3 regions of the Delftia sp. WSY_16 genome follow, and region 1 is predicted to be linked to each of the others. Evidence: predicted binding sites of a transcription regulator. Region 1 holds the regulator's gene; each other region holds the start of a gene.
What was found. The regulator FNR, encoded in region 1, switches genes on or off when oxygen is low (the NO sensors DNR and NnrR bind a similar motif). The targets are predictions, from matches to a motif close to TTGATNNNNATCAA.
Positions count from the first base shown of each region.

Region 2: ACF8O7_RS08870 (FeoA family protein) is a predicted target of FNR. The motif match lies at 8,509-8,522, and genes of this name have one in related genera.
Region 3: cyoA (ubiquinol oxidase subunit II) is a predicted target of FNR. The motif match lies at 4,559-4,572, and genes of this name have one in related genera.

Region 1 covers NZ_JBICKS010000005.1:92,309-101,902, reverse strand. The annotation lists gene hemN (oxygen-independent coproporphyrinogen III oxidase) at 1-796, opposite strand, end outside; gene fnr (fumarate/nitrate reduction transcriptional regulator Fnr) at 958-1,677, shown strand; gene ACF8O7_RS03560 (hypothetical protein) at 1,759-2,046, opposite strand; gene ACF8O7_RS03555 (FixH family protein) at 2,228-2,542, opposite strand; gene ccoG (cytochrome c oxidase accessory protein CcoG) at 2,600-4,054, opposite strand; gene ccoP (cytochrome-c oxidase, cbb3-type subunit III) at 4,132-5,049, opposite strand; gene ACF8O7_RS03540 (cbb3-type cytochrome c oxidase subunit 3) at 5,077-5,214, opposite strand; gene ccoO (cytochrome-c oxidase, cbb3-type subunit II) at 5,226-5,858, opposite strand; gene ccoN (cytochrome-c oxidase, cbb3-type subunit I) at 5,878-7,314, opposite strand; gene ccoS (cbb3-type cytochrome oxidase assembly protein CcoS) at 7,378-7,515, opposite strand; gene ACF8O7_RS03520 (cation-translocating P-type ATPase) at 7,518-9,594, opposite strand, start outside.
Region 2 covers NZ_JBICKS010000018.1:124,399-133,992, forward strand. The annotation lists gene ACF8O7_RS08820 (SirB1 family protein) at 1-66, opposite strand, end outside; gene murJ (murein biosynthesis integral membrane protein MurJ) at 117-1,682, opposite strand; gene rpsT (30S ribosomal protein S20) at 1,864-2,163, shown strand; gene ACF8O7_RS08835 (DUF3579 domain-containing protein) at 2,399-2,716, opposite strand; gene ACF8O7_RS08840 (aspartate aminotransferase family protein) at 3,066-4,262, shown strand; gene argF (ornithine carbamoyltransferase) at 4,273-5,205, shown strand; gene ACF8O7_RS08850 (hypothetical protein) at 5,247-5,465, shown strand; gene ACF8O7_RS08855 (YkgJ family cysteine cluster protein) at 5,560-5,907, shown strand; gene ACF8O7_RS08860 (hypothetical protein) at 5,970-6,164, opposite strand; gene ACF8O7_RS08865 (ferrous iron transporter B) at 6,179-8,122, opposite strand; gene ACF8O7_RS08870 (FeoA family protein) at 8,119-8,475, opposite strand; gene ACF8O7_RS08875 (YkgJ family cysteine cluster protein) at 8,671-8,991, shown strand; gene ACF8O7_RS08880 (Lrp/AsnC family transcriptional regulator) at 9,016-9,486, opposite strand.
Region 3 covers NZ_JBICKS010000040.1:786,710-796,303, forward strand. The annotation lists gene alaS (alanine--tRNA ligase) at 1-2,117, opposite strand, end outside; gene ACF8O7_RS23280 (hypothetical protein) at 2,330-2,524, shown strand; gene ACF8O7_RS23285 (hypothetical protein) at 2,591-2,890, shown strand; gene ACF8O7_RS23290 (MFS transporter) at 3,032-4,369, opposite strand; gene cyoA (ubiquinol oxidase subunit II) at 4,667-5,713, shown strand; gene cyoB (cytochrome o ubiquinol oxidase subunit I) at 5,779-7,785, shown strand; gene cyoC (cytochrome o ubiquinol oxidase subunit III) at 7,778-8,410, shown strand; gene cyoD (cytochrome o ubiquinol oxidase subunit IV) at 8,411-8,845, shown strand; gene ACF8O7_RS23315 (SURF1 family protein) at 8,917-9,594, shown strand, end outside.

The DNA.
Region 1 (9,594 bases):
CCTGGGGCAGGTCCTCGGCCGCGATGCGCCGCTGCGGCTTGAAGCGCTCGGGCAGGTGGGCATAGGCATAGAGCGCGATGCGGTCGGGCCGCAGCGCATTGACCTGGGCCAGCGTGCGCTCGAAGGACTCGGGCGTCTGCTTGGGCAGGCCGTAGATCAGGTCCACGTTGATGGAGGCAAAGCCCAGCTGCCGTGCCGCTGCCACCAGCGCGAACACCTGCTCGGCCGGCTGCACGCGGTGCACGGCGATCTGCACCTGTTCGTCGAAGTCCTGCACGCCGAAGCTCAGGCGGTTGAAGCCCAGTTCCTTGAGCACGGCCAGGCGTTCGACGCTGACGGTGCGCGGATCGACCTCGATGGAGTATTCGCCGCCCGGCTCCAGCTTGAAATGCTCGCGCAGCAGGGCCATCAGCGTGCGCAGTTCATCGTCCGAGAAGAAGGTGGGCGTGCCGCCGCCCAGGTGCAGCTGGCTGACGGCCTGGCCCTTGCCGCAATGGGCCGTGTGCAAGGCCATCTCGCGCGCCAGGTAGTCCAGGTAGACGGCCGCGCGATCGTGGTGGCGCGTCACGATCTTGTTGCAGGCGCAGTAGTAGCACAGCGACTCGCAGAACGGCACATGCACATACAGCGACAAAGGCATGGCCCGCGCTGCGGTACTCGATTTGCGGTGCTCAAGTGCCAGGATATAGTCTTCAGCACCGAAAGCCTCCACGAAACGATCGGCCGTGGGGAACGAGGTGTATCGGGGCCCCGGTACGTCGAAGCGACGCAGCAGCTCTGGGGTGACAGCGGTCATGGGTTTTTTCCTCTAATGTCGTCCACTGTGCCGCAGCCCATTGGCCGCGTCCTTGACTCATATCAAGAGTTGTTCGCGGCAGTGCTGCGACAATTTGATCCAACTCATCGCCATCCACGAGGTCACCGCCGGCGCACTGCTGCGCCGCTGATGTTTACTCCATGAACCTTCAGACCATCAAAGCATCCTGTTCCAATTGCAACCTGCGCGAGCTGTGCATGCCCATGGGCCTGGATGCCGAGCAGATGCAGCGCATCGACGACATCGTGGCCACGCGCCGCAAGGTCAAGCGCGGCGGCCTGCTGTTTCGCAACGGTGAGTCCTTCACCTCGCTGTACGCCATCCGCACGGGCTTCTTCAAGACCTGCGTGGCCACCGAGGACGGGCGCGACCAGGTCACGGGCTTTCAGATGGCCGGCGAGATCATCGGCCTGGATGGCATCGTCAACGACCACCACACCTGCGATGCGGTCGCGCTGGAAGACGCCGAGGTCTGCGTCATGCCCTTCGACAAGCTGGAGGACCTGTCGCGCGAGGTCACGGCCCTGCAAAACCATGTGCACAAGGTCATGAGCCGCGAGATCGTGCGCGAGCATGGCGTGATGCTGCTGCTGGGCAGCATGCGTGCCGAGGAGCGCCTGGCCGCCTTCGTGCTCAACCTGGTGCAGCGCCTGCACGCCCGGGGCTTTTCCAAGTCGGAACTGGTGCTGCGCATGACGCGCGAGGAAATCGGCAGCTACCTTGGCCTGAAGCTGGAGACGGTGAGCCGCACCTTCTCGAAGTTTGCCGAAGAAAACATCATCGAGGTGCGCCAGCGCCATCTGCGCATCCTGGACACGGACGCGCTCAAGCGCATTGTCAACAGCCAGCAGTGCCAGTGAGGCCGCAAGGCCCCGCCCCCCGGCAATGAACAAGGCCCGCTGTCGCGGGCCTTGTTCATTGCCATTGCAGTGCACGCAGGTTCAATCGCGCCCCAGGCCCTGCATGGCCAGATTTGGGTCCGGCTCGGAGACCACGCCGTCGTTGAGATCGTGCGTGGAGCGTCCCAGCATGGTGGTCATGAGGCTGGACAGCATGGTCACGCCCCAGAAGGCGAAGAAGGCCAGCGTGTAGATTCCCTGCCGCGACCAGCCCAGGTCGCCGAGCCAGTGCAGCTCCAGCGGGTCCACGAAGGCGAATACCAGCATCTCCATCACGGCGGCGGCCAGAAAGGCCGGCCAGGCAATCCACATCCAGCGTTGGGCCAACATCAGCGATCTCCTTGAGCTGTCGAGGGGTGGCTTTCATTGTGCGCGCCGCCCGCGCACCGTGCCAAGCCCTGCGCACCCTGCACTGCCTGTAGGAAACCCTTGGCCCTCGCGCATGCTGGAGATGCCATCCACCATGCAAAAAGGCCGCGACTGCGGCCTTGTGCACGGCATTTTCCTGCCTTCAGCGGTCCGTGGGATGGTCCTGCGCGGGCGTGGCCGCGTGGTTGCGGCCGGTGACCGCGGGCGCCAGGCTCTTGGGCACTTCGCGCACGCCATCGGCACGCTCGTTGATGGTGATGCCATTGCGGTAATAGTCAGGATCGATCACGGGATCGGCGCCATTGATCGCAATGACGGCCGTGACCACGCCAGCCACCACGACGGCGGCCGGGCCGGCCACCACGAGCCAGACATGGGCGAACTTCCACCAGGGCTTGCCGGCGTCCGGATGCGAAGGGGCCGTGGCGGGCGCGGAGACTGCGGGACTGGAAGACATGGATAACCTCTTTCTTTCAAACAGCCGGCGCAGCCTGGGCGGTGCCGGCCAGACATATCACCGGGGCACCAGGAAGACGGCCTTTTCGGACGCGCGTCCCGCGCCTGAATGCACGGCATCGATATCGAAGAATACGGTGTGCGAGCCCGGCTCGGCGGAACCGTAGGGAATCTGCAGCCGCGCCGCAATGCCGCGCGTCTCGGCCGGGCCGACCTCGACCTCCTGCTCGGACGCCAGCTCCAGCCCGTCGAGGCCATGGGCGCTGATGCGGTAGCGCTGGGCCTGCTCGGTGGCATTCATGATCTGCAGGCGGTAGACATTTTCCAGCTTGCCGCCCGCGACGATGCGCGACAGCGACGCCCGGTCGCGTATCACGTCGACCTTGACCGACTGGCGCAGCGCCAGGCTCACGATCATGGCCATGCTCAGGCCGATCAGCACGGCCGAGTAGACCAGCACGCGCGGACGGAAGATGCGGCGCAGCACCTGGGCCCGCCGCCACAGGCCGGCCATGGCGTTCTGCGTGGTCAGCCGGATGAGGCCGCGCGGATACTCCATCTTGTCCATGATGGAATTGCAGGCGTCTATGCACAGACCGCAGCCTATGCATTCGTACTGCAGGCCGTTGCGGATGTCGATGCCCACGGGGCAGACCTGCACGCACATCTTGCAGTCGATACAGTCGCCCAGGCCCTGGGCCTTGTAGTCCACCTTCTTGGTGCGAGGCGCGCGCGGCTCGCCCCGGCCCGTGTCGTAGCTGACGATCATGGTGTCGCGGTCGAACATGGCGCTCTGAAAGCGCGCATAGGGGCACATGTACTTGCAGACCTGCTCGCGCATGTAGCCGGCGTTGCCATAGGTGGCGAAGCCGTAGAACAGCACCCAGAAGACCTGCCAGCTGCCCTGCAGCGCCAGCAGCTCGCCGCCCAGCTCGCGGATGGGCACGAAGTAGCCCACGAAGGTGAAGCCGGTCCACAGGGCAATGGCAATCCACAGCAACTGCTTGAGCGACTTCTTCCAGAGCTTTTCAAAGGTCCAGCCGTTCTTGTCCAGGCGCATGCGCGCGCTGCGGTCGCCCTCGACCTTGCGCTCCACCCACATGAAGATTTCGGTGTAGACCGTCTGCGGGCAGGAAAAGCCGCACCACAGGCGACCGGCCACGGCCGTGAACAGGAACAGCGCCAGCGCCGAGATGATCAGCAGGCCCGCCAGGTAGATGAAATCCTGCGGGTACAGCACCAGCCCGAACAGGTAAAAGCGCCGCGCACCCAGGTCGAACAGCACCATCTGGCGCTGCCCCCATTCCAGCCAGGGCAGGCCATAGAAAACCAGTTGGGTGAGAAACACCAGAGCCCATCGCCAGCGTGCGAAGACACCGCTGATGGAGCGCGGGTAGACCTTCTTCTCGGACTCGAACATCGACACCAGCTGGCCCGGGTCCGGGTCGGCAGGCGTGATCGGAATGACTTTGCGGGGAGGCTTCCCGGCATCATCCCCGTTCTCGGGCTTCATGGTGGGTTCCTTGGTTTTTTGGAATATCTGAAAACTCAAAAGGCAAAAAGGCGGCGCCGCAGCGCCGCCCCCTGTCCTTATTGACGGACTGCGCCGTCTTTGTGCGACATGCCCCAGACATAGGAGGCAAGCACCGCGATCTGCGCCTCGGTCAGCTTGTCCTTCTGGGCAGGCATCTCGTTGTGCTTGCCGTTGTTGATCATGGCCGTGATGGCGGCCTCGCCCCAGCCGTGCAGCCAGATGTCATCGGTCAGGTTGGGCGCGCCCAGGGCCTGGTTGCCCTTGCCGTCCATGCCATGGCAGGCGGCGCAGGCCGTGAACTTGGACTTGCCCAGCGAAGCCTTGAGCGAGTCGTGCGGGCTGCCCGACAGGCTCAGCACATAGTGCGAGAGGTTGCGCACATCGTCGGGCGTGCCGACGGCAGCGGCCATGGGCGGCATGATGCCGATGCGGCCCGCCGTGATGGTTTCCCTGATCTTGTCGGGCGTGCCGCCATGCAGCCAGTCGCCATCGGTCAGGTTGGGGAAGCTCTTGCCGCCGCGTGCATCCGAGCCGTGGCACTGCGCGCAGTTGTTCATGAACAGGCGCTCGCCGATGGCCATGGCCTGGGGGTCCTTGGCCATGTCTTCGGTGCTCATGCTCGTGAACTTGGCGTACAGCGGCTCCAGGTCCGCGCGGGCCTTGGCCATCTCGTTTTCATAGGCGCCCAGCTGCGTCCAGCCCAGCTTGCCCGCGAACGAGCCCAGGCCCGGATAGGCCGCCAGGTAGGCGAAGCCGAACACCGAGGTGATGATGAACAGCCACATCCACCACTTGGGCATGGGGTTGTTCAGCTCGCGCAGGTCCTCGTCCCAGACGTGGCCCGTGGTGTTGTCGGCCGAGGGGACCACCTTCTTGCGTGCGGTGAGATACAGCAGCAGCAGGCAGCCGATGATGCCGCCCAGCGTGATCGCCGTGACATAGATCGACCAGAAGTTGTTTACGAAATCGCTCATGGGAAGTTCTCGTTCTGGTGGAGGGACTCAGTCTTGCTCGAACGGCAGCTGGGCGGCCTCTTCGAAACGGGCCTGGTTGCGGCGGGCGAACGCCCACCACCAGATACCGATGAAGCAGGCCAGAGAGGCCAGCGTGGCCACGATGCGCATGGTGGTGATGTCCATGTCGCTCTCCTTTACTTGACCGAACGGCCCAGCACCTGCAGGTAGGCGATGACGGCGTCCATTTCCGTCTTGCCCTTGACCTGCTCGGCGGCGCCGCTGATTTCCTCGTCGCTGTAGGGCACGCCCACCTTGCGCAGCGCGCTCATGTGCTGGGCGACCACGGTGTCATCCACCTTGTTCTTCTCCAGCCAGGAGTAGGCAGGCATGTTGGACTCGGGCACCACGTCGCGCGGGTTGTTCAGGTGGATGCGGTGCCATTCGTCGCTGTACTTGCCGCCCACGCGGTGCAGGTCGGGACCCGTGCGCTTGGAACCCCACTGGAAGGGGTGGTCGTAGACGAACTCGCCAGCCACCGAGTAGTGGCCGTAGCGCATGGTCTCGGCGCGGAAGGGGCGGATCATCTGCGAGTGGCAGTTGTAGCAGCCCTCGCGCAGATAGACGTCGCGGCCCATCAGCTGCAGCGGCGTGTAGGGCTTGAGGCCCGCCACCGCTTCCGTGGTCGACTTCTGGAAGAACAGCGGAACGATTTCCACCAGGCCGCCGACGGCGACCACCAGCAGGGTCAGCACGATCAGCAGGAAATTGTTGGTTTCCACCTTCTCGTGGGAAAAGCTCTTGGGAGCGCTATGGTTGTGATCGGACATGAGTAATGCTCCTAGACGCTCAGGCGTGGGCCACGACGGCAGGCACGGCCACCTTCACGGAACGGCCGGAGATCGCGGTCTTCCAGGTGTTCCACAGCATGACCAGCATGCCGCCCAGGTACAGCAGGCCACCGGCCACGCGGATCACGTAGAACGGATAGCTGGCCTTGACGCTTTCGACGAAGGTGTAGGTCAGCGTGCCATCGGGATTGACGGCGCGCCACATCAGGCCCTGCATCACACCGGCGATCCACATCGCGGCGATGTACAGCACGATGCCGATGGTGGCCATCCAGAAGTGCAGCTCGATGGCGCCCACCGAGTGCATCTTGGTCTTGCCGAACAGGCGCGGGATCAGGTAGTACAGCGAGCCCATGGTGATCAGGCCCACCCATCCGAGGGCGCCCGAGTGAACGTGGCCCACGGTCCAGTCCGTGTAGTGCGACAGCGCGTTGACGGTCTTGATGGACATCATCGGACCCTCGAACGTGGACATGCCGTAGAACGACAGCGACACGATCAGGAAGCGCAGGATGGGATCGTCGCGCAGCTTGTGCCATGCGCCCGACAGCGTCATCACGCCGTTGATCATGCCGCCCCAGCTGGGAGCCAGCAGGATCAGCGAGAACACCATGCCCACGGACTGCGTCCAGTCGGGCAGCGCGGTGTAGTGCAGGTGGTGAGGACCCGCCCACATGTAGGTGAAGATCAGCGCCCAGAAGTGGACGATGGACAGGCGGTAGCTGTAGACCGGACGGCCAGCCTGCTTGGGAATGAAGTAATACATCATGCCCAGGAAGCCTGCGGTCAGGAAGAAGCCCACGGCGTTATGGCCGTACCACCACTGCACCATGGCGTCCTGCACGCCGGCGTAGGCCGAGTAGCTCTTCATCCAGCCGGCCGGAATGGCCGCGCTGTTGACGATGTGCAGCAGCGCCACGGCAATGATGAAGGCGCCGAAGAACCAGTTGGCCACATAGATGTGACGGACCTTGCGGATGCCGATGGTTCCGAAGAACACGATGGCATACGAGACCCAGGTCACGGCGATCAGCAGGTCGATCGGCCACTCCAGCTCGGCGTACTCCTTGCCCTGGGTGTAGCCCAGCGGCAGGCTGATCGCGGCGGCGAGAATGACGATCTGCCAGCCCCAGAAGGTCAGGCTGGCCAGCTTGGGCATGAACAGCCGCGTCTGGCAGGTGCGCTGCACCACGTAGTAGCTGGTTGCGAACAGCGCCGATCCGCCAAAGGCAAAGATCACGGCGTTCGTGTGCAGCGGACGCAGGCGTCCGTAGCTCAGCCATGGAATGCCGAAGTTGAGTTCCGGCCAGGCCAGCTGCGAGGCGATCAACACCCCGACAGCCATGCCCACCACTCCCCAGACGACGGCCATGATAGAGAACTGCCTTACGACGGTATCGTCGTAATAGACAGCGTTGTTATTTGAACTATCCATCGTGCACCCCTTAGATTGCTATCAAAGTGTTACTTTCTTCGCTGTCGGGCGTGTTGACCCACGTCAATCGTCCCGAAGAATGCGTTCGCCCTCTTGTTCCACGCTCTCGAATTGCCCTCGATAGACGGCCCACCACAGGGCCGCGAGGATGGCGAGCACAAGCACCACCGACAGCGGGATCAGTAAATAGAGAATGTCCATAGTCAGAACCTCCCCACCGTTGCGGTGGAGCCCGTCGGCATGGTGACGGACGCTGCGGGCGCAGCAGGCGTGCCCGTGTGATTCGTCAAGGCCAGTGGAAGGCTGCGCGCAAGGCGCGCGGCGTTGAGCACCACCAGCAGCGAACTCAGTGCCATTCCCAGGCCGGCCACCCAGGCAGGCATGAAGCCCGCCAGGGCCAGTGGAATCGACACCGCGTTGTAAGCGGCAGCCCAGGCCATGTTCTGGCGCACCACCTGCAGTGTGCGGCGCGACAACAGACATGCCTGGAGCACCAGTTCCAGGCTGTCGCCCAGAACAACGAAATCTGCGCGCGATTGTGCCAGCGGCACTGCTCTACCAAAAGCAAAAGAGACATGCGCTCCAGCTAAAACTGGGCCGTCGTTGAGGCCGTCGCCCACCATGGCCACATGGTGGCCGGCTGCCTGCGCCTGCTGCAGCCGCTCCAGCTTGTCCTGCGGGCTGCAGCCGCCGTGGGCCTGGGTGATGCCCACGCGCGCCGCCATGGCGCGTGCGGCGTCCTCGCGGTCGCCGGACAGCAGCATCACGGCGATGCCCTGCTTGCCGAGCGCCTGCACGACGGCGGCGGCCTCGGGCCGCACGTCCTCGCTGAGTACAAAACGCGCCAGCGTATGCCAGCCCTGTTCGGTCTGCTCGGCCAGCAACACGCCCTGCACGGGCTGCTCGCCCGCCACGCCCGCATGCAAGGCCGACCCCAGGCGCAGATGGCGGCGTCCGCCCGGGCCCTGCACCCAGGCGTCCAGGCCCAGGCCTGCCACTTCCTGCATGGTGTCCAGCTTCCAGTGCGTCGCGGCATGGGCGCCGGCCTGCGCGATGGCGCGCGAGGCCGGGTGCATGGACTGGCGCGCCAGCAGCGCCGCCAGCGCCAGCACCTCGTCGGCATCCTCGCCGCGCGCAGGCTCGAACGAGGACAGCGCCAGGCCGTCGCGTGTGAGCGTGCCGGTCTTGTCGAACACCAGGGTGTCCACGGCGGCCAGCGCTTCCAGGCCCTGCAGGTTGCGCACCAGCACGCCGCTGCGCGCCAGCGTGCCGGCGGCCGTGAGCATGGCCACGGGCGTGGCCAGCGACAGCGCGCAGGGGCAGGTGACGATGAGCACGGCCACGGCCACCATCATGGCCTTGCCGGGATCGGTGGGCCACCACCAGATGGCAGCGCCCAGCGCGGCCAGCAGCACCACGACCAGGAAGGGCCGCGCCACCTTGTCGGCCAGCTGGGCCAGGCGCGGCTTTTGCAGCGAGGCGCTTTCCATCAGGCCCACGATCTGGGCGAAGCGCGTGTCGGCCCCCACGCCGTCCACGCGCACATCGACCACGGCGTCCAGGTTGTAGCTGCCGGCCGTGACGCTGTCGCCCTCGGCACGCAGCACGGGCGTGGACTCGCCCGTGAGCAGGGCCTCGTCGGCATGGGTGCGGCCGCGCACGATGGTGCCGTCGGCCGGGAAGGCCTCGCCGCTGAGCACGCGCACCAGGTCGCCGGCACGCAGGCGGCGCGTGGCCACGCGCTCGAAGTGGCCGGCCGCGTTCTCGCGCAGCACGGCATCCGGCAGGCGGTTCATCACCGCCTCCAGCGCACCGGCCGTGCGGTCGCGCAGCCGCAGCTCCAGCCAGCGGCCGGACAGCAGGAAGAAGACGAACATGGTCAGCGAGTCGTAGAAGACTTCCTCGCCGAAGGGCCCCGAAGGATCGAAGGTGCCCAGCGAGCTGATCACGAAGGTGATCAGCATGCCCAGCGCCACGGGCAGGTCCATGCTCACGCGGCGCTGGCGTATGTCGCGCAGCGCGCTGGAGAAGAAGGGTCCGCAGCAAAACAGCACCACGGGCAGCGAGATGACCCAGGAGGCCCAGCGCAGCAGCGTCTCCATCTCCTGCGACAGGTCGCCGGGGCGGGCCACGTAGGCGGGCCACGCATACATCATCACCTGCATCATGCAAAAGCCGGCCACCAGCCAGCGCCACAGCGCACGGCGGCTCTCGGCCTGGCGGCGCTCGCGCGCAAAGGCATCGCGCGCAGGAAGCGCCTGGTAGCCGGCGCGCCGCACG
Region 2 (9,594 bases), on a different contig from region 1:
ATCGCTTTGCACCAGCGCTGCAAAGTATTGCAGGGCCGTTGGCGTGTCGTCGTAGCTCCAGCTCATGATGCCTTGTGAATTTGCAGCGCCCAGGCCTGCAATTATGCGGGTTCGGGCTAGCGCCGCAGCAGTGCCCGCAGCTTGAGCCCGGCCGCCCACAGCGCGCCAAAGTACAGCAGGGCCGAGGCCGCCATCAGGCCGGCAAGCAGGCCCACGCGCTGCCATCCGTTGGCACGCAGCGCAATCCAGTCGAAATGCTGGCTTCCCCAGGTCAGCAGCACGGCCAGCAGACTGCTGGCCGCAATCACCTGCAAGGCCAGCCGCCCCCAGCCGGGCTTGGGACGGTAGACGCCCCGGCGCAGCAGCCCCCACAGCAGCCAGCCCGCATTGACCAGGGCCGCCAGGCCGATGGACAGCGCCAGACCCGTATGCGCCATGAAGGGCACCAGCACCAGGTTGAGCAGCTGGGTGATGATCAGCACCACGATGGCGATCTTGACGGGCGTGCGGATGTCCTGGCTTGCGTAGTAGCCGGGCGCCAGCACCTTGATGGCCACCAGGCCCACCAGGCCGGCGCCGTAGCCCACCAGCGCCAGCGCGATCTGGCCCACATCGCCGTCCTGCAGCGCGCCACGGTGGAACAGCGTGGCCACGAGCGGCTCGGCGAAAGTGAGCAGCCCCACCGCGCAGGGCACGGAAAACAGCACCACCAGGCGCAGCCCCCAGTCCAGCATGGCCGAGTAGCGCTCCGAGTCGTCGGCCGCCTTGGCCGCGGCCAGCTGGGGCGTGAGCACCACGCCCAGCGCCACGCCCAGCAGCGCCGTCGGAAATTCCATGAGCCGGTCGGCATAGAACAGCCAGGTCACGCTGCCCGGCTGCAGATAGGAGGCGATCTGGGTGTTGATCATCAGCGAGACCTGGGCCACGCCCACGCCCAGCAGCGCCGGCGCCATCAGCCTGAGGATGCGGCGCACGCCGGCCTCTTGCCAGGCCTGGCGCAAGGCGGCTGGAGAAAACCCGATGCGCGGCAGCAGGCCCAGGCCTGCCAGCGCCGGCAGCTGTACCGCCAGCTGCAGCACGCCGCCCAGCATCACACCGCCGGCCATGGCATAGATGGGCTCTATGCCGCGCGCCTGCAGCCAGGGTGCACCCCAGAAGGCGGCGGCAATCATGGCCAGGTTCAGCAGCACGGGCGTGGCGGCCGAGACGGCAAAGCGCCGCCAGGTATTGAGCACGCCGGACGACAGCGCCACCAGCGACATGAAGCCGATGTAGGGGAACATCCAGCGCGTCATCAGCACGGCTGCGTCATAGCCTTCGGGCGACTGGCGCAGGCCGCTGGCCAGCAGCCAGACCAGCAGTGGCGCGCCGACCACGCCCAGCACGCAGGTCACGAGCAGCACCCAGAACAGCAGCGTGGCCACATGGGAGATCAGCCTGCGCGTGGCCTCCTCCCCCTCCTTGGCCTTGCTGGCGGCCAGCACCGGCACAAAGGCCTGGCTGAAGGCGCCTTCGGCGAACAGGCGCCGGAAGAGATTGGGAATCCTGAACGCGACATTGAACGCATCGGTCAGCGCATTGGCTCCGAACATGGAGGCCATGAGCAGATCGCGCACCAGCCCGGTGATACGGGAGGCCAGCGTCAGCAGGGAAACGGTGGAGGCGGCTTTGAACAGTGACACCGTGGGGAGTGTATGCGCTGGCACGGCCACCGCAGTTGCGTGCCAGGGCGGGCCGGACGGCTCTTGCACTCCGTTGCAACAGGCCCGATTGCGCGGCCTGGGGCCCACAGGCCCTGGAGGGACTGCATGCTATAATCCCGCGCTTCGCCGACAACATCCTCAGACACTAGGAATACATATCATGGCATCCAAGCCCGTAAAGAAGAACCCCCGCCTGGCATCCGGCCGCAAGCGCGCCCGCCAGGACGTCAAGCTCAACGCAGCCAACACTTCGCTGCGTTCCAAGTACCGCACCGCCGTCAAGAAGGTCGAGAAGGCCGTTCTGACTGGCGACAAGGCCAAGGCAACCGAACTGTTTGCCGCAGCCCAATCCGTTCTGGACACGATCGCCGACAAGGGCATCTTCCACAAGAACAAGGCCGCTCGCGACAAGAGCCGCCTGTCCGCCAAGGTCAAGGCCCTGGCAGCCCCCGCCGCCTAATCCACTTAGGCAACCGCACGGATGGCCCCGGCCATCTGCCGTTTGTAACGGGTGCGCTGTCAGCGAACGAGAAAACCGCCTTCGGGCGGTTTTTTTGCGCCTGGACAAAAGCGCCGCCATCGGCAATCGCACCGAAGGAAAAGCCCGGCTCCAGCAAAGCGCAGCCGAAAAAAAACGCACCCCAGGCGCGCTTCACATCGGGCGGGAACCGGCCCCGCAAAAAAAGAAGCCGGCCTCAGCGGGCCGGCTCGTCCGGTATCAGGCAGGCTTCGGCAACCTGCAGGTTGTTGTCCTTGGCGAAATTCAGGCAGAAATCCCAGGCCATGGGCTCGTAGTCGCGCAGGTCGCGATGCACGACCACGCACTTGACGCCGTTGAGCGTTGTGGGAACACACCAGGGCGAGTAGCTCAGGTGGCTGCCGCGCTGGGCGCCACCGGGGCGGAACTGGCTCATGACGCCTGCCAGCCGCTCGGCCCAGTCGCTGGGCCGGAAAGTCTTGCCTTCGTGGGTGATGCCCTGGATGAACAGTTCTTTGCTGGAGGGAGAGACCATCAGGATGCGCACCAAAATACGACTTGTGCAAAAAGGAGCAAAACAGGCGGCTTGCCAAGGGGCCCAGCACCTTGCCACTTCCTGTTTGCGCAAGTCCTTCAAAAAAGTCAGAGCCCGCAGACAGGATCGCTGCCGGCAGGCCAAGCAGGCATTTTATCTCTTATATAAGAGCTGGACCGTTGTGCAGCGCACTAACCAAGTGTGGCGTAGGTTCATTGCATGGCTGTGATGCGCAAACCGCAACGGTAGGCCATTGCGCGGCCCCTAGAATCGGGCTTCGCTGTTTTTCAGGCATCTGCGGCGGCAACGCCCGGATGCCGTTTACTTTCCAGCTCAGGAGATTTTTGCAATGACCGCTTTCATCGAGGCTGCCTCGCCCCACGTGATGAACACCTATGGCCGCGTACCGATCGCTCTGGAGCGAGGCCAGGGCTGCCGCGTGTGGGACGTCAACGGCAAGCAGTACCTCGATGCGCTGGGCGGCATTGCAGTGAACACGCTGGGCCACAACCACCCCAAGCTGGTGCCTGCGCTGCAGGACCAGGTGGCCAAGCTCATCCACACCTCCAACTACTACCATGTGCCTGGCCAGGAAACGCTGGCCAAGCTGCTGACCGAGCGCGCGAAGATGACCAATGTCTTCTTCTGCAGCACGGGCCTGGAGGCCAACGAGGCCGCCATCAAGATCGCGCGCAAGTACGGCGTGGACAAGGGCATCGCCAAGCCGGTGATCGTGGTCTACGAGCATGCCTTCCACGGCCGCTCCATCGCCACCATGACGGCCACGGGCAACCCCAAGGTGCGCGACGGCTTCGGCCCGCTGCTCGACGGCTTCCTGCGCGTGCCGGTCAATGACTTCGAAGCGCTGCAGCAGGCCACGGCCGGCAACCCCGACGTGGTGGCCGTGATGATGGAGCCCATCCAGGGCGAAGGCGGCCTGCATCCCATGCGCATCGAGTACATGCAGCAGGTGCGCGCACTATGCGATGCCAACGGCTGGCTGATGATGTTCGACGAAGTCCAGGCGGGCATGGGCCGGACGGGCAAGTGGTTCGCCCACCAGTGGGCCGGCATCATCCCCGACGTGATGACCCTGGCCAAGGGCCTGGGCTCGGGCGTGCCCATCGGCGCCGTCGTCGCCCATGGCAAGGCGGCCACCGTGCTGCAGCCGGGCAACCACGGCTCCACCTTCGGCGGCAATCCGCTGGCCATGCGTGCGGGCATCGAAACCATCCGCATCATGGAAGAAGACGGCCTGCTGGCCCATGCCACCAAGGTGGGAGACCGCCTGAAGTCCACGCTGCAAAAGGAGCTGGCCGACGTCAAGGGCGTGGTCGATGTTCGCGGCCAGGGCCTGATCATCGGCATCGAGCTGAACAAGCCCTGCGGCGCCCTGCTGGGCCGTGGCGCCGAAGCCGGCCTGCTGTTCAGCGTGACCGCCGACACCGTGGTGCGCCTGGTGCCGCCGCTGATCATGACCGAGGCCGAGGCCGACGAAGTGGTCGCCAAGCTCAAGCCCCTGATCGTGCAATTCCTGTCCGAATGAGGACCTGCCTATGACTGCCATCAAGCACTATCTGCAGTTTTCCGACTTCACGGCCGACGAGTACGCCTATGTGCTCGAGCGCGCGGCCCTGATCAAGAAGAAGTTCAAGAACTACGAAAAGCACCACACGCTCAGCGACCGCACGCTGGCCATGATCTTCGAGAAGGCCAGCACGCGCACCCGCGTGAGCTTCGAGGCCGGCATGTACCAGCTCGGCGGCTCGGTGGTCCACCTGACCACGGGCGACAGCCAGCTGGGCCGCGCCGAGCCCATCGAGGACAGCGCGCGCGTCATCAGCCGCATGACCGACCTGGTGATGATCCGCACCTACGGCCAGGACAAGATCGTGCGCTTTGCCGAGTACTCGCGCGTGCCCGTCATCAACGGCCTGACCAACGAGTTCCACCCCTGCCAGATCCTGGCCGACATCTTCACCTTCATCGAGCACCGCGGCTCCATCCAGGGCAAGACCGTCGCCTGGGTCGGCGACGGCAACAACATGGCCAACACCTGGCTGCAGGCTGCCGACCTGCTGGGCTTCACCGTCCACGTCAGCACGCCGGGCGGCTACGAAGTGGACGAGAAGCTGGCCTTTGGCGGCAAGGCGCCGCGCGAGGGCTGCTACAAGGTCTTCAAGGACCCGCTGGATGCCTGCAAGGGCGCCGACCTGGTGACCACCGACGTGTGGACCAGCATGGGCTACGAGGCCGAGAACGAGGCCCGCAAGAAGGCCTTCGCCGACTGGTGCGTGGATGCCGAGATGATGGCCGCCGCGCGTGCCGACGCCCTGTTCATGCACTGCCTGCCCGCCCACCGTGGCGAGGAAGTGCAGGCCGAGGTCATCGACGGGCCGCAGTCCGTGGTCTGGGATGAGGCAGAGAACCGGATGCACGTGCAAAAGGCACTGATGGAGTACCTGCTGCTGGGCCGCCAGCCGGGCTGATCACGCCCACTCCTTTGGCCTAGGCGCATTCCCCCACACCCATGCACCTGAGCCACGAACACTCCAGACACCGCCTGCAGGCCAAGCGCCCTCAGGCGGTGTTTCCGTTGGGCGGCTGCGCATTGCGCCATCCGCACATTGCACGCCATACGCGCGTGCCCTCCTTCTTCGGGCCGCGCCGGCATTTCGCGGCCCGGGTGCGTGCGCTGTTCGTGCGCATCCACACCTTCTATCTGAAGTTCCTCCAGGGCCATACCTAGGGCCGCACCCCCTCTTCCCAGCCTTATGCGCCGCCCCGGGCACCGGGCGCGGCAAGCCTGTGCGTGCCCTGCTGTCTCCCGAAGAAGAACTTCCATGTCCGAAGCCCTGCATCCCTGCCTGAACTGCGGCGTCTGCTGCGAACACTTCCGTGTCGAATTTTCCGTCTACGAGCTGCGCTCCATGGGCGGCACCGTTCCCGATGAACTGGCCCATGAGGTCCACGGCAACCGCTGGCGCATGAACGGCACCGAGCGCCGCCCCGTGCGCTGCACGGCCCTCACGGGCCGCTGCGGCGAACAGGTGGCATGCAGCATCTACGAGCAGCGCTCATCGACCTGCCGGGAATTCGAGATGGGCACGGACCGCTGCAACGCTGCGCGCCTGGCGCATGGCCTGCCTGCGCTGGATGACGGCGCCCGCATCTGGCTGGCCGCTGCCTGAGCGTGCAACCGGCCGGAGGCCCGGCGACCGGCCTGGCGACCGGCCTGGCGACCGATCTGGCGCTATGGCTGGCGCCTGTCCGGTGCGCAGCTGTCTCCGCCGCAGGCGCTGCAGCCGCCACAGCCTCCCCCGTCCTTGGGCGCCAGCGACGGATGCAGCTGACCGGCCTTCAGCCGCCAACGCGCCGGCAGGTAGCGCCAGACCAGGGACACGGCCGCCACCATCACGATCACGCCCACGATGATGTTTTGCCACATGCTCAAGGCCCTCCTCAGCCCGCGCCCAGCGCGAGGGCCACGCGGTAGGTGATGAAGCTGGCCAGGTAGGCCAGCGCGAACAGGTAGCCCGTCATCAGCAGCGGATAGCGCCAGCCATTGGTCTCGCGCCGCACGGCCGCCAGCGTGGAAATGCACTGGGGCGCGAACACGAACCAGGCCAGCAGCGACAGCGCCGTGGCCAGGGACCAGGTATGGGCGATCAGCGGCCCCAGCTGCTCGGCCATGGCCTCGTCGCTGGCAGCGGACAGCGCATAGACCGTGCCCATGGCACTGACGGCCACTTCGCGCGCAGCCATGCCGGGCACCAGGGCGATGGCGATCTGCCAGTTGAAGCCGATCGGCGCCAGGACCACCTCCAGCCAGCCGCCGATGCGGCCTGCAAAGCTGTAGCGGATGGCCGCTTCGGTGACGCCATCGGGCGGCGCCGGGTAGCTGGCCAGGAACCACAGCACGATGCTCACGGTCAGGATGATGCCGCCGACGCGGCGCAGGAAGATCATGGCGCGCTCGTACAGGCCCAGGGCCAGGCTGCGCGGGCTGGGCCAGCGGTAGGAGGGCAGCTCCATCAGCAGCGGCGTGGGGCCGGCGCTGCGGCCCACCAGCTTGGCCACGCCGGCCACGGCCATGGCACTGGCGATGCCGGCCACGTACAGCGCGAACAGCACCAGGCCCTGCAGGTTGAAGATGCCGCCCACCGTGCGCTCGGGAATGAAGGCGCTGATCAGCAGCGCATAGACCGGCAGGCGCGCCGAGCAGGTCATCAGCGGCGCGATCATGATGGTCACCAGGCGGTCGCGCCAGCTGGTGATGGAGCGCGTGGCCATGATGCCGGGCACGGCGCAGGCGAAGCTGGACAGCAGCGGAATGAAGGAGCGGCCCGACAGGCCGACCTTGCCCATGATGCGGTCCAGCAAAAAGGCGGCACGCGGCAGGTAGCCCGAATCCTCGAGTGCAAGGATGAACAGGAACAGGATCAGGATCTGCGGCAGGAAGACCAGCACGGCGCCCGTGCCGGCGATCACGCCATCGGCCAGCAGGCTGCGCAGCGCGCCTTCAGGCATGTGCTCGTTGACCAGGGCCGAGACGGCCGAAACGCCGCCCTCGATGCCATCCATCAGCGGCTGTGCCCAGCTGAACACGGCCTGGAACATCAGGAACAGCGTGGCCGCCAGCAGCAGCATGCCCCACAGCGGGTGCAGCACCACGGCGTCGATGCGGTCGTCGCGCCGGGTATCCACCACGGGCTCCTTGACGCAGTCGGCCATGATGCGGGCCACCTGCTGGTGCAGGGCCAGCACCTGCTCGCGCGCATCGCCCGGGCGGGCCGAGGCCTGCAGCTGCGGCGCCGCCAGGGCGCGGGCTTCGGGGCCGTCCAGCCATTGCAGCAGTTCGCGCGCGCCGTCCTGGCGCACGCCCACCGTGGACAGCACGGGCATGCCCAGGGCGCGTGACAGCGCCTCGCGGTCGATATCGATGCCCTGGCGCCTGGCCATGTCGCTCATGTTGAGCACCAGCAGCATGGGCAGGCCCAGGCGCTGGGCCTCCAGCACCAGGCGCAGGTTCAGGCGCAGATGGGTGGCGTCGGTGACGCAGACCAGCAGTTCGGGCGGCGCCTCGCGCGCATGGCGACCCGAGACGATGTCGCGCGTGATGCGCTCATCCTCGCTGTGCGCATGCAGGCTGTAGGTGCCCGGCAGGTCCAGCACGCGCACGCGCCGGCCGCTGGCCGTGCTCAGCCAGCCTTCCTTGCGCTCAACGGTCACGCCCGCGTAGTTGGCCACCTTCTGGCGTGCGCCGGTCAGCAGGTTGAACAGCGCCGTCTTGCCGCAGTTGGGATTGCCCAGCAGGGCCAGGCGCAGTGCGGAATCACCGCTGCCGCCGCCGCCCTGGGCAGGCTGCAGCGGCTGAATGAGTTTGGGAGAGGACGACGCGCTCATGCCACCGCCTCCGGCGCCACGCGCACCAGGGCCGCCTCATGGCGGCGCAAAGCGAACGTGGTCTGGCCCACGCGCACGGCCAGCGGGTCGTCGCCCGGAAAGCCCGCGGCCAGGATGCGCACGGGCTCGCCGGGCAGAAAGCCGATCTCCATGAGCCGCAGCAGCAGTTCCTGCTCGCTGGCATCGCGTGCGGCATGGAGCTCGACCACGCGCGCCGATACCTGGCGGGGCAGGGCATCAAGGGTGATGGCCGTGGTGGCAGCAACGGCGGCAACGGCAGCAGAGGAGGACATGGGAGGCGCGGACAGCGTGGACGGAGCTGCAGCGTCCGTCGCGGGGTTCATCGAATGCATGGCGTGTTGTATCAATTGATTTTTATTCTCATTTTGATTTTGATCGAACCCGGGCGGCGGGACCGCGCATGGTATCGGAGTGCGGGACAGGGTTTTGCGTTCCCGGCTTTGCCCCCGGGCGGGCCCAGGCGAGCGGCGCGCGGCACAATGGCGGCCGACGCCGACACGGCCTTTGCGCACTCCCCTCCCCACGCCATGACCCATCCCTGCCTGAGCTGCGGCGCCTGCTGCGCATCGTTTCGCGTGGACTTTTCCGTGCACGAGTCGCAGGCGCAGGGCGGCCGCGTGCCAGCCGGGCTGGCCGAGGAAGTCACCGACCACACCTGCCGCATGCGCGGAACCGACTGGGCGCGTCCCCGCTGCGCGGCCCTGGTCGGCAAGGTGGGCGAGAAGGCCCATTGCGGCATCTATGAATGGCGCCCCTCGCCCTGCCGCGAGTTCGCCGCCGGCAGCGATGCCTGCAACCGCGTGCGCGTGCGCCATGGCATGCAGGCGCTGGACAGCGGCCTGCTCTAGCAGCCTGCCAGGCGCCACCAGCCGTCATTCCACCGGCAGCCCCGCCAGCTGTCCCTTGAATTCCTGCAGCGAGAAATGCGTGTGCACCTGGCGCACGCCGGGCAGCCGGTGCAGGCGGCTGAGCAGCAGATCGGAATAGGCGTCGAGATCGCGCGCCACGACGACCAGCAGGAAGTCCTCCGGCCCCGAGATGCCGTGGAACATCACGACCTCGGGAATTGCGCAGACCGCTTCCTGGAAATGGCGCGAGGACTCCTCGTTCTGGTGGTCTATGCCCACCATCACGAAGGCCAGCACGCCAAAGCCTATGGCGCGCCGGCTCAGCGCGGCGTGGTAGCCGGTGATCACGCCCTCGTCCTCCAGCCGCTTGATGCGCCGCCATGACGGTGACTGCGACAAATGCACACGCTGCGCCAGCTCACCCGAGGTCAGCCGCGCGTTGTCCTGCAGGGCGCGGATCAGCAGCCGGTCCGTTCTGTCGATGTCGATTGGCATAAACCACCTATGAATTCATGTTTCACAGAATAACTTATCCAAGATCAAGTCGATTTAGGGATAACTACTAAACGCCCCGCGAAGGCCGTCCATAGCATCCGCCTCCGA
Region 3 (9,594 bases), on a different contig from region 1:
AGGTAGGCCAGCGCGTTCTCGCCGGTCACCGCCTCGATGCGGCGCACGCCAGCGGCCACGCCGCCTTCGCCCACCACCTTGAACAGGCCGATGTCGCCTGTGCGCTGCACGTGGGTGCCGCCGCACAGCTCGCGGCTGGTGCCGATGTCCAGCACGCGCACGGAGTCGCCGTACTTCTCGCCGAACAGCATCATGGCGCCCGTGGCCTTGGCCGATTCGATGTCCATCACCCGCGCGTCGGTGGGCGTGTTGGCCAGGATCTCGGCGTTCACGCGGCGCTCGATCTCGCGGATCTCGGCAGCGGTCACGGACTGGTTGTGGGCAAAGTCGAAGCGCGTGCGCTCGGCGTTGACCAGCGAGCCCTTTTGCTGCACGTGGTCGCCCAGCACTTCGCGCAGGGCCTTGTGCATGATGTGCGTGACCGAGTGGTTGCGCATGGTGGCGGCACGCAGCTGCGTGTCCACCTCGGCCTGCACGGCATCGCCCACCTTCAGGCTGCCGGACTCCAGCACGCCATGGTGGCCGAACACATCGGCCTTGATCTTGAGCGTGTCCTCGACCGCGAAGCGCGCGCCTGCGGTGCTGATCACGCCCTGGTCGCCCACCTGGCCGCCGGACTCGGCGTAGAAGGGCGTGGTGTCGAGCACGACCACGCCGCTCTGGCCGGCCTTGAGTTCCTGCACGGCGCTGCCTTCGGCATACAGCGCGACCACCTTGGCGGCCTCGGCCAGCTTCTGGTAGCCGGTGAAGGCATTGGCCTGGCCCGTGTACTCGAGGGCGCGGTCCATCTTGAACTTGCCAGCCGCGCGGGCCTTGTTCTTCTGTTCTTCCATGGCGGCCTGAAAGCCTGCCTCGTCCACGCCCAGGCCACGCTCGCGGCAGACGTCGTTGGTCAGGTCCAGCGGGAAGCCGTAGGTGTCGTGCAGCTTGAAGGCCACGTCGCCGGGCAGCACCTTGGCGCCACCGGCCAGCGCCGCATCCAGGATTTCCATGCCGTTGGCCAGGGTCTCGAAGAAGCGTTCTTCCTCGACCTTGAGCACTTCGGTGATGCGCGCTTCCTGCTCGCGGATCTTGGGATAGGCGTCGCCCATCACGGCCACGAGGTCCTTGACCAGCTTGTGGAAGAACGGCGTCTTCTGGCCCAGCTTGTAGCCGTGGCGGATGGCGCGGCGCACGATGCGGCGCTGCACGTAGCCGCGGCCTTCGTTGGACGGGATCACGCCGTCGGCCACCAGGAAGGAGGTGGCGCGGATGTGGTCGGCAATGACCTTGAGCGACGGGGTCTCGAGGTCGGCAATATGCGTCTCGCGCGCAGCCGCCTTGATCAGTGCCTGGAACAGGTCGATCTCGTAGTTGCTGTGCACATGCTGCAGGATGGCGGCCAGGCGCTCCAGGCCCATGCCGGTATCCACGCAGGGGGCGGGCAGCGGCTTGACGTTGCCCTGTTCGTCCATGTCGAACTGCATGAACACGTTGTTCCAGATCTCGATGAAGCGGTCGCCGTCTTCGTCAGGGCTGCCCGGAGGGCCGCCGGCCACGTGCGCGCCGTGGTCGTAGAAGATTTCCGAGCAGGGGCCGCAGGGGCCGGTGTCGGCCATCATCCAGAAGTTGTCGCTCTTGTAGCGGCCGCCCTTGTTGTCGCCGATGCGGATCACGCGCTCGGGCGGCAGGCCGATTTCCTTGGTCCAGATGTCGTAGGCCTCGTCGTCCTCGGCGTAGACCGTGGCCAGCAGGCGCTCCTTGGGCAGCTTGTAGACCTCGGTCAGCAGTTCCCAGGCCCACTTGAGCGACTCGCGCTTGAAGTAGTCGCCAAAGGACCAGTTGCCCAGCATCTCGAAGAAGGTGTGGTGGCGGGCGGTGTAGCCCACGTTTTCCAGGTCGTTGTGCTTGCCGCCTGCGCGCAGGCAGGTCTGCACCGAAGTGGCGCGCGTGTAGGGGCGCTTGTCGGTACCCAGGAACACGTCCTTGAACTGGACCATGCCCGAGTTGGTGAACATCAGCGTCGGGTCGTTGCCGGGCACCAGGGGGCTCGACTCCACGATGGTGTGGCCCTTGGATGCAAAAAAGTCCAGAAAGCTCTTGCGAATGTCGGCAACGGTGAAAGTGGGTGTGCTCATGGTGTCTAGGAGTTCGGAGCGCGCACGCGGGGCGCTGTCCCTGGCGGGAGGGTGTCCCGTCGGGACCAACGCGCATTATAGGTTTGCCCCATCGTCGCGGCAGCGAGCCCTGCCCGTCCCTCCATCACGCACGTGGCCAAAGAAGGCCTCTCCTCCCATCTGCCCGCCCTTGAGCACGATCTCCAGCCCGTCACTGGCCGGATCGCTGACATGTGCGCGCAACAGCGGCGCGCGACTGGCCGCCGGTTGCGCCGCTGGGCTTTGCACGCGGGCCGCGCCGGCTGCAGCTGTGGGTGGCTCCCCATCTGGGCCGCAGGGCCGAGATTCTCGCGCTGGAGAAATGGCGGGTGCAGGAGATGGGCGAAATGAGGGAAATGGGCGGCACAGGCGATATCGCCGTTCCCTGATCCCGCTCAGCCCGTGCGCCGTCGGTGCCCTGGATAATCGCCAGCCGCAACCACAGCAAGCACACCATGCCGCAACCACCGACACCCGAGCCTCATTCCGCCGAACCGGCCCAACCAGGCAAAAGCCGCATCGTGCCCTGGCTCATCGGCCTGCCCGTGGCTTTCTTCGGTGTGCTCATGCTGGCCGGGCAGCTGCTGTCCACGCCCGAAGGCGAGGCGCGCTGGGTGGAGCGCGAAACCATCAAGATCTGCCGCAAGGAAACCGCCAGGCCGGAGGCCGAGCGCAAGACGCGGCAGTTTGAATCGGTGCAGGACTGCGACAGGCTCGAATTCGACTTCAAGCAGCGCTACGGTGAAAACCCCTGAGGCGGAGCCGCAACGGAAAATGCCCCCACGCTCCCCTGCTTCGCAAGGTCCGCTGCCCCCCAGGGGGCCAGCTTTTTGCCTTGGGGCGGCCCGGCGACAAAAAAGGCCGGCAGAGCCGGCCTTTGGCTTGCAAGGGCCCGTTCAGTCGCGCGTCTCGATGGCCCGGTTGATGCCCAGCGCCGCCAGCGTGCACAGCGCGCCCGACAGCAGATAGATGCCCAGCGCCACCAGTCCGAAGCGCGAGGACACGCCCAGCGCCACCAGCGGGGCAAAGGCCGCGCCGACCAGCCAGGCCATGTCCGAGGACAGGGCCGCGCCCGTATAGCGATAGCGCGAGGGGAAGTTGGCCGTCACCGTGCCTGCCGCCTGCCCGTAGGACAGGCCCAGCAGGATGAAGCCGACGATGATGAACACGTTGTTGCCCGTGGTGCCGCTGCCCAGCAGCCAGGGAGCCACAAAGCTGAAGATGCCGATCAGGCAGGCCATGGTGCCCAGCGTGTTGCGCCGCCCCACCCGGTCGGCCAGCCAGCCCGAAACCATGATGGCGCCGGCCGCACAGAAGGCGCCAACGATCTGCACGCCCAGCACATGGTTCACCGACTGGTCCGAATACAGCGAGATCCAGGACAGCGGGAAGATGGTCACCAGGTGGAAGAGCGCAAAGCTGGCAAGGGCTGCAAAGGCGCCGATGACCACGTTGCGGCCCTCGTCGCGCATCAGCGGCACCACGCCCATGGGCTCCAGCTCGCGCTGCGCCAGCAGCTCGGTGTAGGACTGGCCCACCACCAGGCGCAACCGGGCAAACAGTGCCACCACGTTGATGGCAAAGGCCACGCAGAAGGGATAGCGCCAGCCCCAGCTGAGGAACTCGTCGGCATCCACATGGGCATAGATGAAGGCAAACAGGCCTGCCGCCAGCACAAAGCCCAGCGGCGCACCCAGCTGCCCGATCATCGAATACCAGCCCCGCCGGTTCTGGGGCGCCGACATGGCCAGCAGCGACGGCAGGCCGTCCCAGGAGCCGCCCAGTGCAATGCCCTGGCCGATGCGCAGCAGCGCCAGCACGATGATGGCGTTCACGCCCGCCTGCTGGTAGCTGGGCAGGAAGGCCATGCCCACCGTACACACGCCCAGCAGGAAGAGCGCCAGCGTCAGCTTGGTCGCCCGGCCCCAGCGCCGCTGCACGGCCATGGACAGCGCCGTGCCCAACGGCCGCGCCACGAAGGCCAGCGCGAAGATGCCGAACGACATCAACGTGCCGTCAAGCTTGGAAAGATAGGGGAACAGCAGTGCCGGGAAGACCAGCACGCAGGCGATGCCGAACACGAAGAAGTCGAAGTACTCCGAGGATCGCCCCAGGATCACGCCGACGGCGATCTCGTTGGGCGTGACATCTTCGTGGGTGTCGGCGCGGGACAGAGATTCCTTGCTTTCGTAGCTTCCGTTGGGGAAGCTTGCAGTTGTGTCGAGGCCGCTCATAGATGGATGCTCCTTGTCTCGTCTCACTGACAGCTCCGTTCTACGCCCTCGCTTGATCTGGCGCAAGGCGGTTTCACCTCGACCGGACTTGGTGTTTTTCCTGCTGCGCGCGGCCGAAAAATGCGGCCTCCGGATCGCCGGGACCTCGCTGCCTGCCCCGCCAGGTAGCAGAAAGTTCCCGGCTTCTCCTTGACGTTGGACAAAATGTCCAATGGACAAATTTATACTTCGTAATACATTTGCCCGGATCTTGTAATCCGCGTTTCTATGTAAACGCGCTCTTGTTGCGCCCCTAGCATGCTAAAAATCAAGGAACTCCGTGGGCCTGCGTGGCTCACCGCGGCCGCTTTGACAGCCAGTCTCACTGGCTGCAGCAAAGCCGTCGTGCTCAACCCGGCCGGCGATATCGCCGCGCAGCAAGGCAACCTGGTGGTCACGGCCACCTTGCTGATGCTGATCATCATCATCCCGGTGATCATCCTCACGCTGCTGTTCGCCTGGAAATACCGCCAGTCGAACACCGAGGCCCACTACGACCCCGAATGGCACCACTCCACCACGCTGGAGCTGGTGATCTGGTCCGTGCCGCTGATGATCATCATCGCGCTGGGCGCCATCACCTGGATCAGCACCCACAAGCTCGACCCCTACCGCCCGCTGGACCGCGTCTCGGCCTCCAAGCCCTTGAGCACCGATGTCAAGCCGCTGGAAGTGCAGGTCGTGGCCATGGACTGGAAGTGGCTGTTCTTCATCCCTGAAAAGGGCATCGCCACCGTCAACGAGCTGGCCGCTCCCGTGGATCGTCCCATCCACTTCAAGCTGACCGCCACCTCGACGATGAACGCCTTCTACGTGCCTGACCTGGCCGGCATGATCTATGCCATGCCCGGCATGCAGACCGAGCTGAACGCAGTGATCAACAAGACCGGTGTGTTCCACGGCCTGGCATCGCACTACAGCGGCGCCGGCTTCTCGGGCATGACGTTCAAGTTCCACGGCCTCAGCGACGAGGAATTCGAGCAGTGGGTTGCCAAGGCCAAGTCCGAAGGCAAGGCCCTGAACCGCGACACCTACCTGAATCTGGTCAAGCCCAGCGAGCGCAACCCGGTCGAGCGCTTCGCCACCGTGGACGAAGGCCTGTACGACAAGGTGCTCAACCGCTGCGTCGAGGAAGGCAAGATGTGCATGCACCACATGATGGCCATCGATGCCGCAGGCGGTGAAGCCTATCTCAAGGCCGTGGGCATGAACCTGCCCCAGGATGTGTGCACGGTGCAAAACGCCGACCGCGTCGTGGCCTTCCTGGACCAGCGCGACGGCTCGGCCGCCAGCGCACAGCAATAAGCAGATAGCGGAAGCGGACGACGGCCAGCCCGCCGCCCGTTCCAAAACGACCTAAGAGACTCGATATGTCTGAACATACCTCCCCGGCACAGGCCCACTGGCTGCTGGGACGCATCACCTGGGACTCCATCCCGATGGCGCATGAGCCCATCGTGCTGGTGACCTTCATCGCCGTGGTGCTCGGCGGCCTCGGCGTGCTGGGCCTTCTCACCAAGTTCCGCCTGTGGGGCCCGCTGTGGCGCGACTGGCTGTGCAGCATCGACCACAAGAAGATCGGCATCATGTACATGATCCTCGGTCTGGTCATGCTGCTGCGCGGCTTCGCAGATGCGCTGATGATGCGCCTGCAGCAGGCCATGGCCTTCGGCGACAACCTGGGCTACCTGCCTCCGCACCACTACGACCAGATCTTCACCGCCCACGGCGTGATCATGATCTTCTTCGTGGCCATGCCCTTCGTGACCGGCCTGATGAACTACCTGGTGCCGCTGCAGATCGGCGCCCGCGACGTGTCCTTCCCGTTCCTGAACAACTTCAGCTTCTGGATGACCACGGGCGGCGCCGTGCTGGTGATGATCTCGCTGTTCCTGGGCGAGTTCTCCACCTCCGGCTGGCTGGCCCTGTCCAACCTGGGGGCGCAGAACCCGGGGGTGGGGCTTGACTACTACATCTGGGGATTGCAGGTGGCCGGTGTCGGCACCACGCTGTCGGGCATCAACCTGATCGTGACCATCATCAAGATGCGCGCACCCGGCATGAACCTGATGAAGATGCCCGTCTTCACCTGGACTGCCCTGTGCACCAACGCGCTGATCGTGGCCTCGTTCCCCATCCTGACCGCAGCCCTGGTGCTGATGTCGCTGGACCGCTACGTCGGCACGAACTTCTTCACGAACGACCTGGGCGGCAACCCCATGCTGTACGTGAACCTGATCTGGATCTGGGGCCACCCCGAGGTCTACATCCTGATCCTGCCGTGCTTCGGCATCTTCTCCGAGATCGTCTCGACCTTCAGCCGCAAGCGCCTGTTCGGCTACACCTCCATGGTGTACGCGACGGTGTGTATCACCATCCTGTCCTACCTGGTGTGGCTGCACCACTTCTTCACCATGGGCTCGGGCGCCAGCGTGAACACGTTCTTCGGCATCACGACGATGATCATTTCGATCCCGACAGGCGCCAAGATCTTCAACTGGCTGTTCACCATGTACCGCGGCCGCATCCGCTTCACCGTGCCGATGCTGTGGACCGTGGGCTTCATGTGCACCTTCGCCATCGGCGGCATGACCGGCGTGCTGCTGGCCGTTCCCCCGGCCGACTTCGTGCTGCACAACAGCCTGTTCCTGATCGCCCACTTCCACAACGTGATCATCGGCGGCGTGGTGTTCGGCGTGTTCGCCGGCATCAACTTCTGGTTCCCCAAGGCCTTCGGCTACAAGCTCGACGAGTTCTGGGGCAAGTGCTCGTTCTGGTTCTGGCTGGTCGGCTTCTGGGTGGCCTTCACGCCGCTGTACGTGCTGGGCCTGATGGGTGTGACGCGCCGCGCCAACCACTTCGAGGACCCCTCGCTGCAGATCTGGTTCATCATCGCCGCCTGCGGCGCAGGCCTGGTGGCCCTGGGCATCGGCAGCTTCCTGATGCAGCTCGTGGTCAGCTACTTCAAGCGCGACCAGCTGCGTGACGAAACCGGCGATCCATGGGAAGGCCGCACGCTGGAGTGGGCCACATCCTCGCCCCCGCCCCAGTACAACTTCGCCTTCACGCCTGTGGTGCATGAGATCGATGCCTGGTGGGATATGAAGAAGCACGGCTACCAGCGTCCGCTGACCGGCTTCAAGCCCGTGCACATGCCCGCCAACACCGGCGCCGGTGTCGTGATCGCTGCGCTGTCCACGGTCTTCGGCTTCGCGATGATCTGGCACATGTGGCCCCTGGCCATCGTGTCCTTCGCCGCCACCGTGCTGGCGTCGATCATCCACACGTTCAACTACAAGCGCGACTACTACATCCCCGCCGCGGAAGTCGCGGCCACGGAAGAACTGCGCACACAACAGCTGGCACGTCATGTCTGATATCCGTTACACCGCAGGCGGCGCTGCCGCCCTGGCCCCGCGTGAGTACCACCTCGCCGAGGAGCCCCATCCCGAAAACGGCACCGCTCTGGGCTTCTGGCTCTACCTGATGAGCGACTGCCTGATCTTTGCAGCGCTGTTCGCCACCTATGGCGTGCTGGGCCGCAACTACGCTGCAGGCCCCACGGGCGCCCAGCTGTTCGACCTGCCCCTGGTGGCGATGAACACGGCCTTCCTGCTGCTGTCGTCCATCACCTTCGGCTTCGCCATGCTGCAAAAGCAGCAGGGCAAGCTGGGCGGCACGCAGATGTGGCTGGCCATCACCGGCCTGTTCGGCCTGTGCTTCCTGGGCCTGGAACTCTATGAGTTCTCCCACCTGCTGCACGAGGGCGCTGGGCCTCAGCGTAGCGCCTTCCTGTCCTCGTTCTTCACGCTGGTGGGCACCCACGGCCTGCACGTGACCTTCGGCCTGATCTGGCTGGTCACGCTGATGATCCAGATCAACAAGCACGGCCTGACGCACGAGAACAACCGCCGCCTGATGTGCCTGTCGATGTTCTGGCACTTCTTGGACGTGGTCTGGATCGGCGTCTTCACTTTTGTTTATCTGATGGGGGTGCTGTAAATGGCTGCACACGACATCCACGCCGGCCACGGTCACCACGACCATCACGGCCATGACGACCACCACCACGATGCCGGCCCGCACAGCACGTTCTCGGGCTACATGTGGGGCTTCGTGCTCTCGATCATCCTGACGGCCATCCCGTTCTGGCTGGTGATGGGCAACATCATCTCGGACCGCTCGACGGCCGTGATGGTGCTCGGCGGCTTCGCCGTGGTGCAGATCCTGGTCCACATGGTCTTCTTCCTGCACATGAACGGCAAGATCGAAGGCGGCTGGACCCTGCTGTCCACCATCTTCACCGTGGTCTTCGTGGCCATCGGCATCGCAGGCACGCTGTGGGTCATGTTCCACATGAACACCAACATGATGCCCCAGCACACCATGCCGGCCGATCCTGCGGCGCAGACGGCACCGGCCGTGGTCACGCCTTGACCGCATCCGGAAACTCCGGGCCCTCCAGCCGCGCAGGCGCATCGCGCCGGCGCGGCCCACTCGCTCAGGCGATGCTCATCTCGGTGGGCATCGCCTTGTTTTTGGGCTTCATCTTCCTGGGCAGCTGGCAGGTGCAGCGCCGCGCCTGGAAGCTGGATCTCATAGAGCGCGTGGAGCAGCGCGTGCACGCCGCACCCGCTGCCCTGCCCCCGCCCGCCGAATGGCCGCAGATCACGGCCGCCGACCATGAATACCGCGCCGTGCAGGCCAGCGGCCAATGGCTGACAGGCAAGACCGTGCTGACCCAGGCCGTGACCGAGCTGGGAGCAGGCTTCTGGGTGCTGACGCCGCTGCAGCTGGACGATGGCAGCCAGGTGCTGGTCAACCGGGGCTTCATCCCCACGGAGCAGCGCGCACGCTGGCAGGCGCAGCCCGGGCAGGCATCCCAGGACCAGGTGACGGTGTCCGGCCTGCTGCGCATCAGCGAGCCGCGCGGCGGTTTTCTGCGCGAGAACGATCCTGCTCAGCAGCGCTGGTTCTCGCGCGATGTGGCGGCCATTGCACAGGCCCAGGGCCTTGGCAAGGCAGCGCCCTATTTCATCGACGCCGGCCTGCCCGGCCAGCCCGTGGCGGACGGCACCTGGCCGCGCCCGGGCATGACCGTGATCCGCTTTCCCAACAGCCACCTGGTCTACGCACTGACCTGGTACGGATTGGCGCTGATGGTGGTCGGTGCCGCCTGGCTGGTC